DNA from 2 places in the Buttiauxella sp. WJP83 genome. Region 2 is predicted to be linked to the other one. Evidence: predicted binding sites of a transcription regulator. Region 2 holds the regulator's gene; the other holds the start of a gene.
The links. The regulator LexA, encoded in region 2, represses DNA repair genes until DNA is damaged. The targets are predictions, from matches to a motif close to TNCTGTATGTACATACAGNA.
Positions count from the first base shown of each region.

Region 1 (7,586 bases), 1.2 Mb from region 2:
ATAACGCATTACTGTTTGCCACCCTGGCGGTATTGAAGCAGCAGTTCTATCCCGACTGGAGTCAGCCCGTTTTGCAGATGGTGTTTGTCGGCGCTTACATTTTATTTGCTCCCTTTGTCGGTCAGGTGGCTGATAGCTTTGCCAAAGGACGAGTGATGATGTTTGCCAACAGTCTTAAGCTAATCGGCGCGGCGGTCATCTGTTTTGGGCTCAATCCCTTTATCGGTTACACGCTGGTGGGGATAGGTGCTGCGACGTATTCACCGGCTAAATACGGAATTCTTGGTGAGTTAACGACCGGCGACCGTCTGGTGAAGGCAAATGGCCTGATGGAATCATCTACCATTGCTGCCATTCTGCTGGGTTCTATGGCGGGTGGCGTGCTGGCTGATTGGCATATCGTTGCGGCACTTGGCGTCTGTGTGCTGGTGTATGCCGGGGCGGTCGTGGCGAATATTTTTATTCCGAAACTTGCGCCAGCCCGTCCTGGGCAGTCCTGGCGCTTTACCCCGATGACCCGCAGTTTCTTCAACGCTTGCCGTACACTTTGGTTAAACGGCGAAACGCGCTTCTCGCTAGTCGGCACCAGTTTGTTCTGGGGCGCGGGCGTGACGTTGCGTTTCTTACTGGTTTTATGGGTGCCGGTGGCGCTGGGAATCACCGATAACGCAACGCCAACGTATCTGAATGCCATGGTTGCAGTGGGCATCGTGGTTGGCGCGGGGGCTGCGGCAAAACTGGTGACACTTAAAACGGTGGCACGATGCATGCCAGCGGGGATTTTGATCGGCGTTGGCGTTTTGTTCTTTGCCATGCAAAACGCGTTGCTGCCGTCTTACATGCTGCTCGTGCTGATTGGTGTTTTGGGCGGGTTCTTCGTTGTTCCGCTTAACGCACTTCTTCAGGAGAGAGGCAAACATTCGGTTGGCGCGGGGAATGCCATTGCGGTGCAGAATCTCGGTGAAAATACCGCGATGTTGCTGATGTTGGGGCTTTACTCGCTGGCGGTAAAAACCGGTGCGCCGATTGTCGGTATTGGCATTGGCTTCGGGGCGGTGTTTGCGCTGGCTATCGGTGGGTTGTGGGTTTGGCAGATTCGTCAGAAATAGGGTGTTTCCTCCTCCGCTCAGAGAGTCTGTAAGGGAGACCTGTAAGTTTCGCTGTTTTCCGTTCACCCGTGCGGTTGATTATCCCTGTAACCGTTGCTAACGGTGAACGTGCCAGGAGGGTTACGCCACCCTCCTGGCGACCTCGGCGCCCGGTTTTAAATTGCCGCTGCGCGGTAAACCCCAGCTTATCCCCAACGTTCAGGGTCGTTCGCGATTCGCTCCCGGCGATCGCTCACTGGCGTGGTTCCAGACCACGCCACCCTGACTTATGGGGAACACTGGGGCAATTTATACCGGGAACAAGGTCAAAACCGCTTCGGCTTTTGACCTTAGGTTTTGACGTTGACGTTCACCGGTTCGGTGGCTGCATATAACGAGAGACTTGGGGTGAACGGAACCTTTCCGATACAGGCAAAGTATCACGTCCACCAGGAGAGCGAATCCCACATTACGGTGCTGGATAGGTATAAATACGATTCACGGCTTCCAGCTCTTCAAGCACATCTTCACTCAAATCTAAATGCAGGCTCTCAAGGTTGGTTTTCAGTTGCTCAAGCGTGGTTGCACCTAATAGCGTGCTGGCGACAAACGGTTGGCGACGGACAAAAGCCAGTGCCATTTGCGCCGGGTCGAGATTGTGTCGCTTCGCAACATCGACATAAGCGGCAACCGCTAGCTGCGTTTGCTCACCGCTGTAACGGGTGAAACGGCTGAACAGGGTATTGCGCGCACCAGCAGGTTTTGCACCGTTGAGGTATTTGCCGGTCAGAGTACCAAACCCCAGGCAAGAATAGGCCAACAACTCCACGCCTTCACGCTGAGTAATTTCTGCCAGACCCACTTCAAAGCTACGGTTTACCAGACTGTACGGGTTCTGGATGGTGACGATACGCGGTAAATCATGCTTCTCTGCCAATTGCAGATAACGCATCACACCCCACGGAGTCTCGTTGGAAACACCGATGTAACGAATTTTCCCGGCGCGCTGAAACTCAGTGAGTGCTTCAAGTGTTTCAAGCAGCGTGACCGGCACGGCATTATCAGTCCACGTATAACCCAGTTTGCCAAAACAGTTAGTGGCGCGTTGCGGCCAGTGAACTTGATAGAGATCGATATAGTCGGTTTGCAGACGCTTCAAACTGGCATCCAGAGCATCACGAATATTTCTACGATCCAGTATCTGATTCGGTCGAATGCCTGCGTCGTTATTGCGGCTTGGGCCGCTGACCTTGGTGGCAATAATCAGTTTCTCGCGATTAGCGCGCTGTTTTAGCCAGTTGCCGACATAGGTTTCGGTGAGTCCTTGTGTCTCCGGGCGTGGCGGGACCGGGTACATTTCAGCGACATCAATGAGGTTAACTCCCTGATGGACTGCGTAATCCAGCTGTTCATGCGCGTCGGCTTCGCTATTTTGCTCACCAAACGTCATGGTTCCCAGCCCTAGCGTACTTATTTCAAGAGAGCTGTGGGGGATACGGTGATAGTGCATAGCCGCTTTCCTTATTATTCAGTCTGACGGTCAGGCATGCGCCCAACAAAAAATGGACTATAAACATGGCAGAGGGGAGGCAAAAGCGGAAGAGGGGAAGTGAAGAAAAGTGTTACAGGCCAGCCAGGTGCTGACCTTTATATTTTAGCGTTCAATGATTTGTGAAACATCGTCGCGATTGATCTGCATCTCGTTGCCTTGCTGATCACGGTAGCTGACTAAGCCAGTGTCGTCATCGACTTTGGGTTTACCGTCAGTCAGGATCATACGACCATCTTTGGTTGCCATCACGTAATCGCTACTACAACCAGAAACCGCAAATGCCAGACCGACAGCGGAAATAAGAACAGCCCATTTTTTCATCGTTATTCGCCTCGAGTGGTATGGAGTGACATATACAGTCTAGTAATAACTAGATTTGATGATGATGATAAGCAGCAAATTCTTAAAAGAAACAGAGGGGAAGCGTGAATGCTTCCCCTGCGTGGGTTACAGCGGGTTCTTTTTGTTACGGATAAGGTTCAGTGTTTCTACGGCGATTGAGAAGAACATCGCAAAGTAGATGTAACCTTTCGGCACGTGAATATCGAAGCCTTCAAGAATCAAGGTAAAGCCGACCAGTAACAGGAATGACAACGCCAACATTTTCACCGACGGGTGACGCTCCACAAAATCACCAATCGATTTTGCCGCGAACATCATCACCAACACGGCAATAACCACGGCTGCCATCATGATGAAAAGATGGTCGGACAGGCCGACGGCGGTAATGACTGAATCGAGGCTGAAAATAATATCCAGTAGCATGATTTGCACGATCGCGCCAAAGAAAGAGTGAACGTTGGTTTTTATGCTCTCTTCTTCCCCTTCAATGGATTCGTGGATCTCTTTGCTGGCCTTCCAGATTAAGAACAGGCCACCCAATGACAAAATAAGGTCTCGCGCAGAGAAATCATGGCCCATGATGCTAAACAGTGGATGAACCAAATGTGTCATCCAGGCGATAGACGCCAACAACGCCAGACGCATAATCATCGCGGCACCCAGACCCAAACGGCGCGCTTTGGCCTGTTGAGCTTTTGGCAGTTTCGCCACGACTAACGAGAGAAAAATGATATTGTCGATACCCAGAACGATTTCCAGAATCGTCAGAGTGCCCAGCGCCATCCACGCATTAGGATCGGTAATCCATGCAAACAACATTAAAAAATCCTGCCTGAAATTAATAAAACGCCAATTATAAACGCCAGCACTGATCCGGGTGCAAGTTAAATGAATCTACAACGAGAAATGATTAGCCAGCAGAGCGGCCGTAAAATTCTTTTTCAGATAGAAACCGCGTGGCAACGTCAGAATGGGAGCGCCATCGGCACCAATCGCATCGGTTAACGCTTTGCTGTTGGCGGCTTTTGGACGCAACTGCAACACTTCCCCATGACGAGCAGTGATACGTTCGACCTGCCCAAGCACAATTAAATCCATCAATTCTTCCCAGTCCAAACGCAACTGCCGTTCTTCTTCTGCGGAAGGTGCCCACAATAATGGCGAGCCAATATGCCTTTCAGCCAACGGAATTTGCCGCTCTCCTTCAACAGGGATCCACAGCACGCGTTTTAACTTGTGGCGCACATGGCTGGTTTCCCAAACCACACCTGTATTGCCAGTGAGCGGGGCGACACAAACAAAGGTGGTTTCCAGTGGACGTCCCATTCGATCAACCGGGATTGTTTTTAACTCGATGCCAAGCGCTGCGAAATCTTGCTCGGGTTTGCTTCCGGCACTGGCTCCTAACCACAATTCGAGTAAAACACCGATCCAACCTTTGTCGCGTTTAAGATCTTTGGGGATGGGTAAACTGGCAAGCGCCGCCAATTCGCCCAGCGTGTAGCCTGCCAGTTTCTGGGCTTGAGCCAGTAAAATCTGTTCATTTTCTGGAGGGGTAAGTAAAGGACGAAGTGCTTCCATTGTGCCTGACTGCTAAGTGGTTAAAAAATGAACGTGGTTTACCCACAACATGGAAATAGTTTAGCGTGTCGGGGATAAGAATGGCAATGCACTGATTTTGAATCATTTTTATCGCTAAAAATTATCAATTTTGAATTGTACAAAAACCTTTTCCCATTCTGGTCACTGGCAATGAACAGGATCTTACACCGGGTTATCCACAGAAAAATGGGATAACTGGTAAAAAAGCTCACTACTGGTTCGATTTACAGCCTTGACGAGGGGGTAAAACCCATTTTTTCACCAGTTTGTGACTAACTTGTTGGCACAATCTGTGGATAAAAACGTCATTGGTCGATCTTTCATCAGTGAAAGATCCTGGTATGTGATGATCATCACACTACTGAGCTGTGAACTAATTTTTAACTCACTATTACTTTGAAAGTATTGTGTATTTTTTTTATGAGCCGCGAGCCGATTTTGAAGTTATCCTAAGTTGTCCCGAGAGTATTAGGTAGTTCTTCACAGTTATATCCACAGAAAAAGTGAATAAACTCACCGCTCCAAACGGACTAATGTTTATAACTCGGTCATATTTTGTGAGTTATTCAATTGTTATTCCTTTCTGGCAACCGTTACACAGTGGTTTACCGTCTAGCGCTTGTATGAAACAATCGCCCTAATCTAAGTTTGTTTTGAGGTAGTCCGGTGATCGATGATGATGGCTACCGCCCGAATGTTGGTATCGTAATCTGTAATCGGCAGGGTCAAGTGATGTGGGCCAGGCGTTTTGGTCAACATTCCTGGCAGTTTCCGCAAGGTGGCATCAATCCTGGCGAATCCCCGGAACAGGCAATGTACCGGGAGCTTTTCGAGGAAGTGGGTTTACAGCGAAAAGATGTCCGAATACTCGCCTCGACCCGAAACTGGTTACGTTACAAGTTACCTAAACGTTTGGTGCGTTGGGACACAAAGCCGGTTTGTATCGGCCAGAAACAAAAATGGTTTCTCTTGCAGTTGATCAGTAGCGATAACGATATCAATATGCAAACCAGCAGTACCCCAGAGTTTGATGGCTGGCGCTGGGTTAGCTATTGGTATCCGGTTCGTCAGGTTGTCTCCTTTAAACGCGATGTCTATCGTCGGGTGATGAAAGAGTTTGCAAGCGTCGTAATGCCGCTGCAGGAAGTTACGCCACCACGTAATAACGCGCCTGCCTGGCGTCGTAAAAGAGGTTAAGTCACGCAAAAATGCTCACCCGTTTGCGAGAAATAGTCGAGAAGGTTGCCAGTGCTCCGCGCCTCAATGAGGCGCTGGATATTTTGGTTACAGATATCTGCCTTGCGATGGACACCGAGGTATGCTCGGTTTATCTCGCAGATCATGACCGGCGTTGCTTTTACCTGATGGCGACACGCGGCCTTAAAAAGCCGCGTGGTCGCACAATTACACTCGCATTTGATGAAGGCATTGTCGGGCTGGTCGGTCGTCTTGCAGAACCGATAAACCTTGCTGATGCGCAAAAACATCCCAGCTTTAAATATGTCCCCGCAGTAAAAGAAGAACGTTTTCGAGCCTTCCTTGGCGTACCCATCATCCAGCGACGTCAATTGCTGGGGGTGCTGGTGGTACAACAGCGCGAGCACCGTCAATATGATGAAAGCGAGGAGTCCTTCCTCGTTACGCTCGCCACACAAATGGCCGCTATCCTCTCTCAATCACAGTTAGCCGCCTTATTTGGCCAATATCGCCAGACGCGTATCCGGGCATTGCCTGCATCGCCAGGCGTTGCGATTGCTGAAGGCTGGATGGACTCAACGCTCCCGTTAATGGAGCAAGTGTCTGAAGCGTCGACACTGGATACCACGCTTGAGCGTGAGCGTCTAACCGCAGCACTTGAAGAAGCGTCTAACGAATTTCGACGTTACAGCAAACGTTTTGCGGCGGGGGCCCAGAAAGAAACTGCGGCTATCTTTGACCTCTATTCGCACCTGTTAACTGATGCCCGACTTCGTCGAGAATTATTCGAAGAAGTCGATAAAGGCTCGGTTGCAGAATGGGCGGTTAAAAAAGTTATCGAAAAGTTTGCGGAGCAATTCGCAAGTCTGACTGACGGCTACTTAAAAGAACGCGCAGGCGATCTTCGTACCTTGGGTCAACGCCTGTTATTCCATCTCGATGACACCATCCAGAGCCCAAACACCTGGCCTGAACGCTTTGTGTTGGTGGCTGATGAGTTATCCGCAACGACGCTTGCTGAGCTACCGCAAAACCGCCTGGTTGGTGTCGTTGTGCGTGATGGTGCGGCGAACTCGCACGCGGCGATCATGGTGCGTGCGTTGGGCATCCCAACCGTTATGGGGGCGGATATCCAGCCTTCGGTGCTGCATCGCCGCACTTTAGTTGTGGATGGTTATCGCGGTGAGTTGCTGGTTGACCCTGAAACGGTGCTGTTGCAGGAATATCAGCGACTCATTACCGAAGAGAACGAACTTAGCCGATTGGTTGAGGACGACGTTGATAGCCCTGCTGCGCTAAAAAGCGGTGAGCGTGTGCAGGTGATGCTGAATGCGGGTCTGAGCCCGGAGCATGAACAATTGCTTGGCAGCCGCATTGATGGCATTGGTTTGTATCGCACCGAAATCCCATTCATGCTGCAAAGTGGTTTCCCGTCGGAAGAAGAGCAGGTCGCCCAGTACCAGGGCATGTTGCAGATGTTTAACGATAAGCCCGTTACACTGCGAACACTGGATGTGGGCGCGGATAAACAACTGCCCTATATGCCAATCAGCGAAGAAAACCCATGCCTGGGTTGGCGCGGGATCCGTATCACGCTTGACCAACCTGAGATTTTCCTTGTTCAGGTGCGCGCCATGCTGCGTGCCAATGCTGCCACTGGCAACCTGAGCATTCTGCTGCCGATGATAACCAGCATCGACGAGATTGACGAAGCTCGTAGACTGATAGACCGCGCCGGGCGCGAAGTAGAAGAAGTGCTCGGCTACGAGTTACCCAAACTACGTATTGGCATCATGGTTGAAGTC
Region 1 is NZ_CP110080.1:862,552-870,137, forward strand. It holds gene lplT (lysophospholipid transporter LplT) at 1-1,109, shown strand, start outside; gene OH773_RS03975 (NADP(H)-dependent aldo-keto reductase) at 1,558-2,598, opposite strand; gene OH773_RS03980 (YgdI/YgdR family lipoprotein) at 2,743-2,961, opposite strand; gene OH773_RS03985 (TerC family protein) at 3,088-3,801, opposite strand; gene mutH (DNA mismatch repair endonuclease MutH) at 3,877-4,563, opposite strand; gene rppH (RNA pyrophosphohydrolase) at 5,251-5,781, shown strand; gene ptsP (phosphoenolpyruvate--protein phosphotransferase) at 5,793-7,586, shown strand, end outside.
Region 1: a site for LexA is predicted at 4,797-4,816, ahead of mutH (DNA mismatch repair endonuclease MutH). Genes of this name have one in related genera too.

Region 2 (7,586 bases):
TGACGCCACAACGCCTGGAAGTGCTGCGTTTACTGACGCAACAAGCGGGTGCAATCAGCGCTTATGATTTGCTGGATTTATTGCGTGCCAGTGAACCACAAGCAAAACCTCCGACGGTGTATCGTGCTCTCGATTTTCTTCTTGAACAAGGCTTTGTGCATCGCGTTGAGTCAACCAACAGCTATGTTTTGTGCCATCTGTTTGATCAGCCAACGCACTCATCAGCGATGTTTATTTGCGACAGATGTGGAGCGGTGAAGGAACATGGTGCGCAAGACGTTGAAGATATCATGCATCAATTGGCTGCCCAGTTAGGATTTGCTCTGCATCATAATGTCATTGAGGCGCATGGTTTATGCAGCGCTTGCGCAGAAGTTGAAGCCTGCAACCATCCCGAAGCATGCGGGCATGACCACACTATTCAGTCGAAGAAAAAATCACGCTAATACGAATTTAGAAGATTAGACTGGGGAAGAATCGGTACTTCCATGTACCAGGGCAGATTTAGAGAGTTAACACATCTGAGGGATGAGATTACCAGCGGTAATCGTTACGTTTTTCCCAATCAACGACTTCTTTCTCTGCCTGTTCTTGGGCGTATCCATAGCGTTCCTGGATTTTACCGACTAGCTGATCGCGCTTCCCTTCGATGACGGTCATGTCGTCATCCGTCAGTTTGCCCCATTTTTCTTTCACTGTGCCTTTGAACTGTTTCCAGTTACCGCCGATTTCGTCTTTATTCATAATAGTCTCCTCAACGTTCGCTAAAAAACTGCTAAAAGTTAACAACGTCCGAGTGCTGCCGTTTGGCTAAAACCACTCTTATCTGCTGGACGTGATAACAATTGTAGTTAAGGATGCGGCAGTGGCGGAAAAACTAAGAATCTTTAACCATGCACGTGTTCAAACCAGGTGTTGTGACGCCAATGACGACGCCAGATCCACCCCAATGACAAACCTCGTAGTGCAAGAAACACCGCCAGCGAAAGCCATAACCCATGGTTGCCCAACCAGGGCACGGTGAACAAGGTTAATCCAAAGCCAAGAGCCGCAACGGCCATACTGTTTCGCATTTCTGCACCACGTGTTGCGCCAATAAACATGCCATCAAGCAAATAGCACCAGACGCCCACCACCGGTAAAACTATCTGCCAATGCAAATAGCGATCGGCCTGGCGCTGCAATTCAGGGATTGATGTCAGGAGCGAAACAATGTTCTCGCCAAACAGTGCATACACTATGGCAAAAGCTAACGCGACCAATCCCGCCTGGCGACAGGCTGCTCCCCACACCTCCAGCAATTGGCCTCGATTTTTCGCACCAAATGCCTGCCCCGAATGGGCTTCAACAGCGTAAGCAAACCCATCAAGCGCATAGGCGGTGAAGGTCAGCAACGTCATCAGCACCGCGTTTACCGCAACGATTTCGCTGCCTAACCGTGCGCCAAAAATCGTCACTGATGCGAAACACACCTGCAGCAACAGCGAGCGCAACATAATGTCCCGGTTAAGCGCCAGTAAACGCCGAACGTTTCCGCGCCAGGCTTTCATCAGCATCTCTACGCTGATTCCACGCAGGCCCATCACCTTTTTCACCATCAGCAACCCGATGATAAATGTCGCATATTCCGCAGTGACCGTCGCTAACGCCGCCCCCTGCACATTCATGTGCAACCCCATCACCAGCCACACATCCAGCACGATATTCAGCACGTTTCCGACGACCAGTAAGATAACCGGTGCACGCGCATACTGAACGCCTAACAGCCAACCAAGTAAGACCAGGTTAGCCAGTGAAGCCGGGGCGCTTAGCCAGCGGATCTCAAGAAAACGCTGTGCCTGCCAGAGCACATCCTGGTTACCGCCAACAATATGTAATGCCAGTGAAATGAGGGGATCGCGCAGCGCGATAATCACAACGCCTGCGCCCAGCGCCAGCAATAAAGGCTGTACCAGTGCACGAGCTAACGCCGAGGGATTATTTGCGCCAAACGCTTGAGCGGTTAAGCCCGTGGTACTCATGCGCAGGAATAGCAAAAGCATGAACAGGAAACTGGTTGCCGTAGCGCCAATAGCGACTCCGCCAAGATAGACAGGGCTGTCCAGATGACCAATGACTGCCGTATCGACCAGACCCAGCAAGGGGACGGTGATGTTGGAGAAGATCATGGGTAAGGCGAGGCGCCAGAGTACTTTGTCAGCCGTTGAGAAAAATCGCATTCCACCCTTCATACTTCAAGCCGCATCTTTGTTGGCCGCGTTCACTCACCCGAATCACTTACTCAAGTAAGCTCATCGGGACTCGTTTTCTCGCCGCCTCAATGCAACTTGAATTATTTGGGTTTTCAGTTTTAAGAAACTTTACAGCCAGTTGCCGTTGCGAATCACCCCAACCGCCAACCCTTCAATGGAGAAGTTATGTTCGCGCAGGTCAACCACAATAGGTTCAAACTCGCTATTTTCTGGAAGAAGATGAACAACGTTGCCCTGCTGTTTTAAGCGCTTAACGGTAACTTCATCATCAATACGCGCAACCACAACCTGGCCGTTACGCACATCCTGAGTTTTATGCACCGCGAGCAGATCACCGTCCATAATACCGATGTCTTTCATAGACATACCGCTGACGCGCAGCAAGAAATCGGCATTAGGTTTAAACAGCGATGGATCAACCTGGTAATGGCCTTCGATATGCTGCTGAGCCAAGAGTGGCTCACCTGCAGCAACACGCCCAACCAGCGGAATACCGGTAACTTCTTCCACCAGCAAGCGGATACCGCGCGACGCACCAGAGACAATCTCAATGACGCCTTTACGAGCCAGTGCTTTTAGGTGCTCTTCAGCGGCGTTTGGAGAACGGAACCCCAGACGTTGAGCAATCTCGGCACGAGTCGGTGGCATGCCGGTCTGGCTGATATGATCCCGAATAAGATCAAACACCTCTTGCTGCCTGGTAGTTAACGCTTTCATTCCGCCCCCTGGGTGTTTATACAGTTATGCTGTGAGTATATACAGTCAAAGGCGAATTTGGAACCACAAATTAAGCAAAAAACCAGCCACTTAACTATTCTGGAAAGATCATCGCAAATGCTGCCAAAGCAGTGTGACCCAGGTAATCACTGCGAGGATAATGGCGATTAACACAGCAGCTGATCCCATGTCCTTGGCGCGTCCTGAAAGCTCGTGATAATCCGTACCCACGCGGTCAACAAGGGATTCAATCGCACTGTTGAGGATCTCGACAATCATAACCAGCACGACAGAACCAATCAGTAGAATACGGGTGATGGGGTCGATATCTAAATAACAGGCAATGGCAATAGCGATTACGGCACAAACGCCTTCCTGACGGAACGCAGCTTCGTTGATCCAGGCTGCTTTGAGCCCTTTCCATGAATAGCCAGCGGCTTTGATGATACGGGTAAATCCGGTGACGTTACTCGCCATTTTTGGAAACCTTTTCAAATTATTTGCGTCAATACTTATCTATACCCGTCATTCTTCAAATTGCTGCCAACACGGCTACAACTTGAAGAATGACGGGTATAAAGCGCAACGCCACAGAAATCTGAGTGAGATTCTGATATTCTTGCGGCGAAATTGCATTATTAACCTGAGGCTTTACATCGTTTATGTCAGGCTGGCCAAGAATCTACTACAAATTACTTAATTTACCATTAGGCGTTCTGGTAAAAAGCAAGTCCATTCCGGCAGATCCACAAGCCGAACTGGGCTTAGATCCCACACGCCCGATAATGTACGTGCTGCCGTATAACTCTAAGGCGGACTTATTAACGCTGCGCGCACAATGTCTCGCGCATGGCTTACCCGATCCGCTTCAGCCGTTAGAGATTGATGGAGCGGTACTCCCGCGTTACGTCTTTATCCACGGCGGCCCGCGCGTATTCACGTATTACACGCCGAAAGAAGAGTCGATCAAGTTGTTCCATGATTACCTCGACTTGCACCGCAGCAATCCAAATCTGGATGTGCAGATGGTGCCGGTCTCGGTGATGTTTGGCCGCTCTCCGGGTCGCGAAAAAGGCGAAGTTAATCCGCCATTAAAGATGCTGAACGGCATCCAGAAATTTTTCGCCGTTACCTGGCTTGGTCGCGACAGTTTCGTGCGTTTTTCGCCACCCGTCTCTCTACGCCACATGGCCACCGAGCACGGTACGGATAAAAAGATCGCTCAGAAATTGGCTCGCGTTGCGCGTATGCACTTTGCTCGCCAGCGTTTAGCGACCATCGGGCCGCGTTTGCCGGTACGTCAGGATCTGTTTAATAAACTTCTGGCATCGAAAGCTATCGCTCGCGCCGTCGAAGATGAAGCACGCAGCAAGAAAATCTCCCATGAAAAAGCACAGCAAAACGCTGTGGCGCTGATGGAAGAGATTGCCGCCAACTTCTCTTATGAAGCGATTCGAGTGAGCGACCGCGTGCTCAGTCTGACGTGGAACCGCTTGTACCAGGGGATAAACGTTCATAATGCAGAACGCGTGCGCCAGTTGGCTCACGATGGTCATGAGATTGTTTATGTCCCTTGCCATCGCAGCCACATGGATTACATGCTGCTGTCCTATGTGCTTTATCACCAGGGGCTGGTTCCTCCGCACATCGCGGCGGGTATCAACCTGAACTTCTGGCCAGCGGGCCCGATTTTCCGCCGCCTCGGTGCGTTCTTTATCCGTCGTACCTTTAAAGGCAGCAAACTCTACTCCACCGTGTTCCGTGAATATCTGGGCGAGCTGTTTAGCCGTGGCTATTCCGTTGAATATTTCGTGGAAGGGGGTCGTTCTCGTACCGGGCGTTTGCTCGACCCGAAAACCGGCACCTTGTCGATGACCATTCAGGCAATGCTGCGCGGCGGTACTCGCCCTATTACATTGGTGCCGATTTACATTGGCTACGAGCATGTAATGGAAGTGGGGACTTACGCAAAAGAGTTGCGTGGTGCGACCAAAGAGAAAGAGAGTTTCATGCAGATGGTACGTGGCCTGAGTAAGCTGCGTAACCTCGGTCAGGGCTATGTGAACTTTGGCGAACCGATGCCATTGATGACATTCCTGAACCAGCGAGTTCCTGAGTGGCGCGATTCCATCGACCCAATCGAAGCGATTCGTCCTGCGTGGCTGACGCCGACGGTGAATGAAATTGCCGCCGAGTTGATGGTGCGAATTAACAATGCAGGTGCGGCGAACGCCATGAACCTGTGCTGTACAGCGTTATTAGCCTCACGTCAGCGTTCACTCACCCGTGAGCAACTCACCGAGCAGCTAAACTGTTACCTGAGCCTGTTGCGTAATGTGCCGTATTCACCGGACGCTACTGCACCCGATCAACCAGCAGAAGCGCTGATTGAACACGCGTTGCAAATGAACAAGTTTGAAGTAGAGAAAGACACTATCGGTGACATCATCATTTTGCCGCGTGAGCAGGCAGTTCTGATGACGTATTACCGCAACAACATCCTGCATATGCTGGTGTTGCCTTCTCTGCTGGCAGCGATTATTACTCAACATCGCCGCATTGACCGTAGCGAACTGCTGCGTCAGGTCACGTTACTGTACCCGATGCTGAAGGCTGAGTTGTTCCTGCGCTGGAACACCACTGAACTTGCCGGTGAAATTGACATTATGCTCAATGAACTGGCGCGTCAGGAACTGGTCACGCTGACAGACGACGAAGTGCAGATGAACCCTGCGCGTTCACGCACCATGCAGCTACTGGCTGCGGGTGTTCGTGAAACGCTACAGCGTTATGCGATTACGTTCTGGTTGTTGAGCGCGAATCCGTCGATTAACCGTGGGACACTGGAGCGCGAAAGCCGCACCGTTGCCCAGCGCTTGTCAGTTTTGCATGGTATTAATGCACCGGAGTTCTTTGATAAAGCCGTCTTCACCTCGCTGGTATTAACCTTGCGTGATGAAGGCTATATCAGTGACACCGGGGATGCAGAGCCAGGCGAAACGATGAAGGTCTACCAGTTACTGGCTGATCTGATCATGCCGGATGTGCGTTTAACGATTGAAAGTGCGACGTCGCAGGCTGCGACCGAGTAATGCCCTCACCCTAACCCTCTCCCACGGGAGAGGGGATAACTGTTATCTCCTTCACCTGAGGGAGATATGCCCGGTTTTCTCCTTCTCCCCGAGGGAGAAGGCCGGGATGAGGGGATTTTTTAGAAGTGTATGTAACTCAGCACCAGGCCAATAAACAACACCAGCCCAACGTAGTTATTATTCAGGAATGCGCGGAAACAGGCATCGCGGTCGCGATTCGCCGTCAACCGTTGCTGATGGATAAAGAGCGCGCCAGCCAATGCTATAGACCAATAAAAAGCGCCGCCTAAGCCATTCAGCCAGCCAATTACGGCCAGCAATACCATTACCGCAACCTGCAAAATCCCAATGATCACATTGTCATAGCGTCCAAACAGGATAGCCGTGGATTTGATACCTATTTTAAGATCGTCATCGCGATCAACCATCGCATACTGTGTGTCGTAGGCTACCGCCCAGCAAATATTGGTCAAAAACATCAGCCAGCAACTTAGCGGAACAGATTCACTGACCGCAGCAAATGCCATTGGGATGGACCAACCGAATGCCGCACCCAACACCACTTGTGGCAGATGGGTGTAACGCTTCATAAACGGATAGACCCAGGCTAACGCTAATCCCGCGACAGACAATAAAATCGTCATGGTATTGAGTGTCAGCACCAGTAAAAACGAAAGCAGCACCAGCACCACAAACAGGATACGCGCCTCTTTTTCACTGACAGCACCGCTCGGTAGCGGCCGATGGGCGGTCCGTTTAACGTGGCCATCAAACTTGCGATCGGCGTAGTCGTTAACCACGCAACCCGCGGCGCGCATCATCCAGACTCCGGCGATAAACACGCATAAAATAGTCAGCGGCGGGACACCCGGTGTCGCAAGCCATAACGCCCATAACGTGGGCCATAACAATAAAAGCGAGCCAATCGGCTTATCCAGCCGCATCAGGCGTTGGTAGGCCTGTAATTTGCCCTGTTTCAGACTCCACTCCATTATTTTTCCTCTGCATACAACGGCGAAGCGGGAAGGAATAACTCGGTCAGTACCAATGGCTTTCCGGCTAATCTCAGGCGGGACCGACGTCCCCACAGCTCCGCACTGCGTCCAATCTCAATAAAATCCCGCGTCAGGGATGATGCACTAAACAAATAACGCCCAAGCGGCGTGGTTCCAAGCTGTTGCAAAGCAAGCTCAGGCCCTTCAAGGGTTGATTCCGGTACGACCGTGCGCCCAAGCAGCCAGGGCTCATCGTCACCGCATAGCACAACTTCACGCAGCCAATAACGTTTGGCTTCTGGCATCATCTCAGCTTCGGGAAAATCGACAGGCGAATCGAAAAAACCTTCACGCACAATGCGAACAGTGACTCGCGAACAATACTGTTCAAAGCGTTTAGTCATTGAGTCTTCAAGCAACAACCAGTCAAGAAGCGAAGCACTCAGCCCCTCGGGAATCGTAGCCTCAAAACGTAAGGCGCGCAGTGCCGAAAGCGCGTCAGACATGTGAATTTCTCCGAAATAAAACCG
Region 2 is NZ_CP110080.1:4,342,020-4,349,605, forward strand. It holds gene zur (zinc uptake transcriptional repressor Zur) at 1-446, shown strand, start outside; gene OH773_RS20070 (CsbD family protein) at 535-744, opposite strand; gene dinF (MATE family efflux transporter DinF) at 888-2,219, opposite strand; gene lexA (transcriptional repressor LexA) at 2,361-2,969, opposite strand; gene OH773_RS20085 (diacylglycerol kinase) at 3,078-3,446, opposite strand; gene plsB (glycerol-3-phosphate 1-O-acyltransferase PlsB) at 3,632-6,061, shown strand; gene ubiA (4-hydroxybenzoate octaprenyltransferase) at 6,181-7,053, opposite strand; gene ubiC (chorismate lyase) at 7,053-7,562, opposite strand.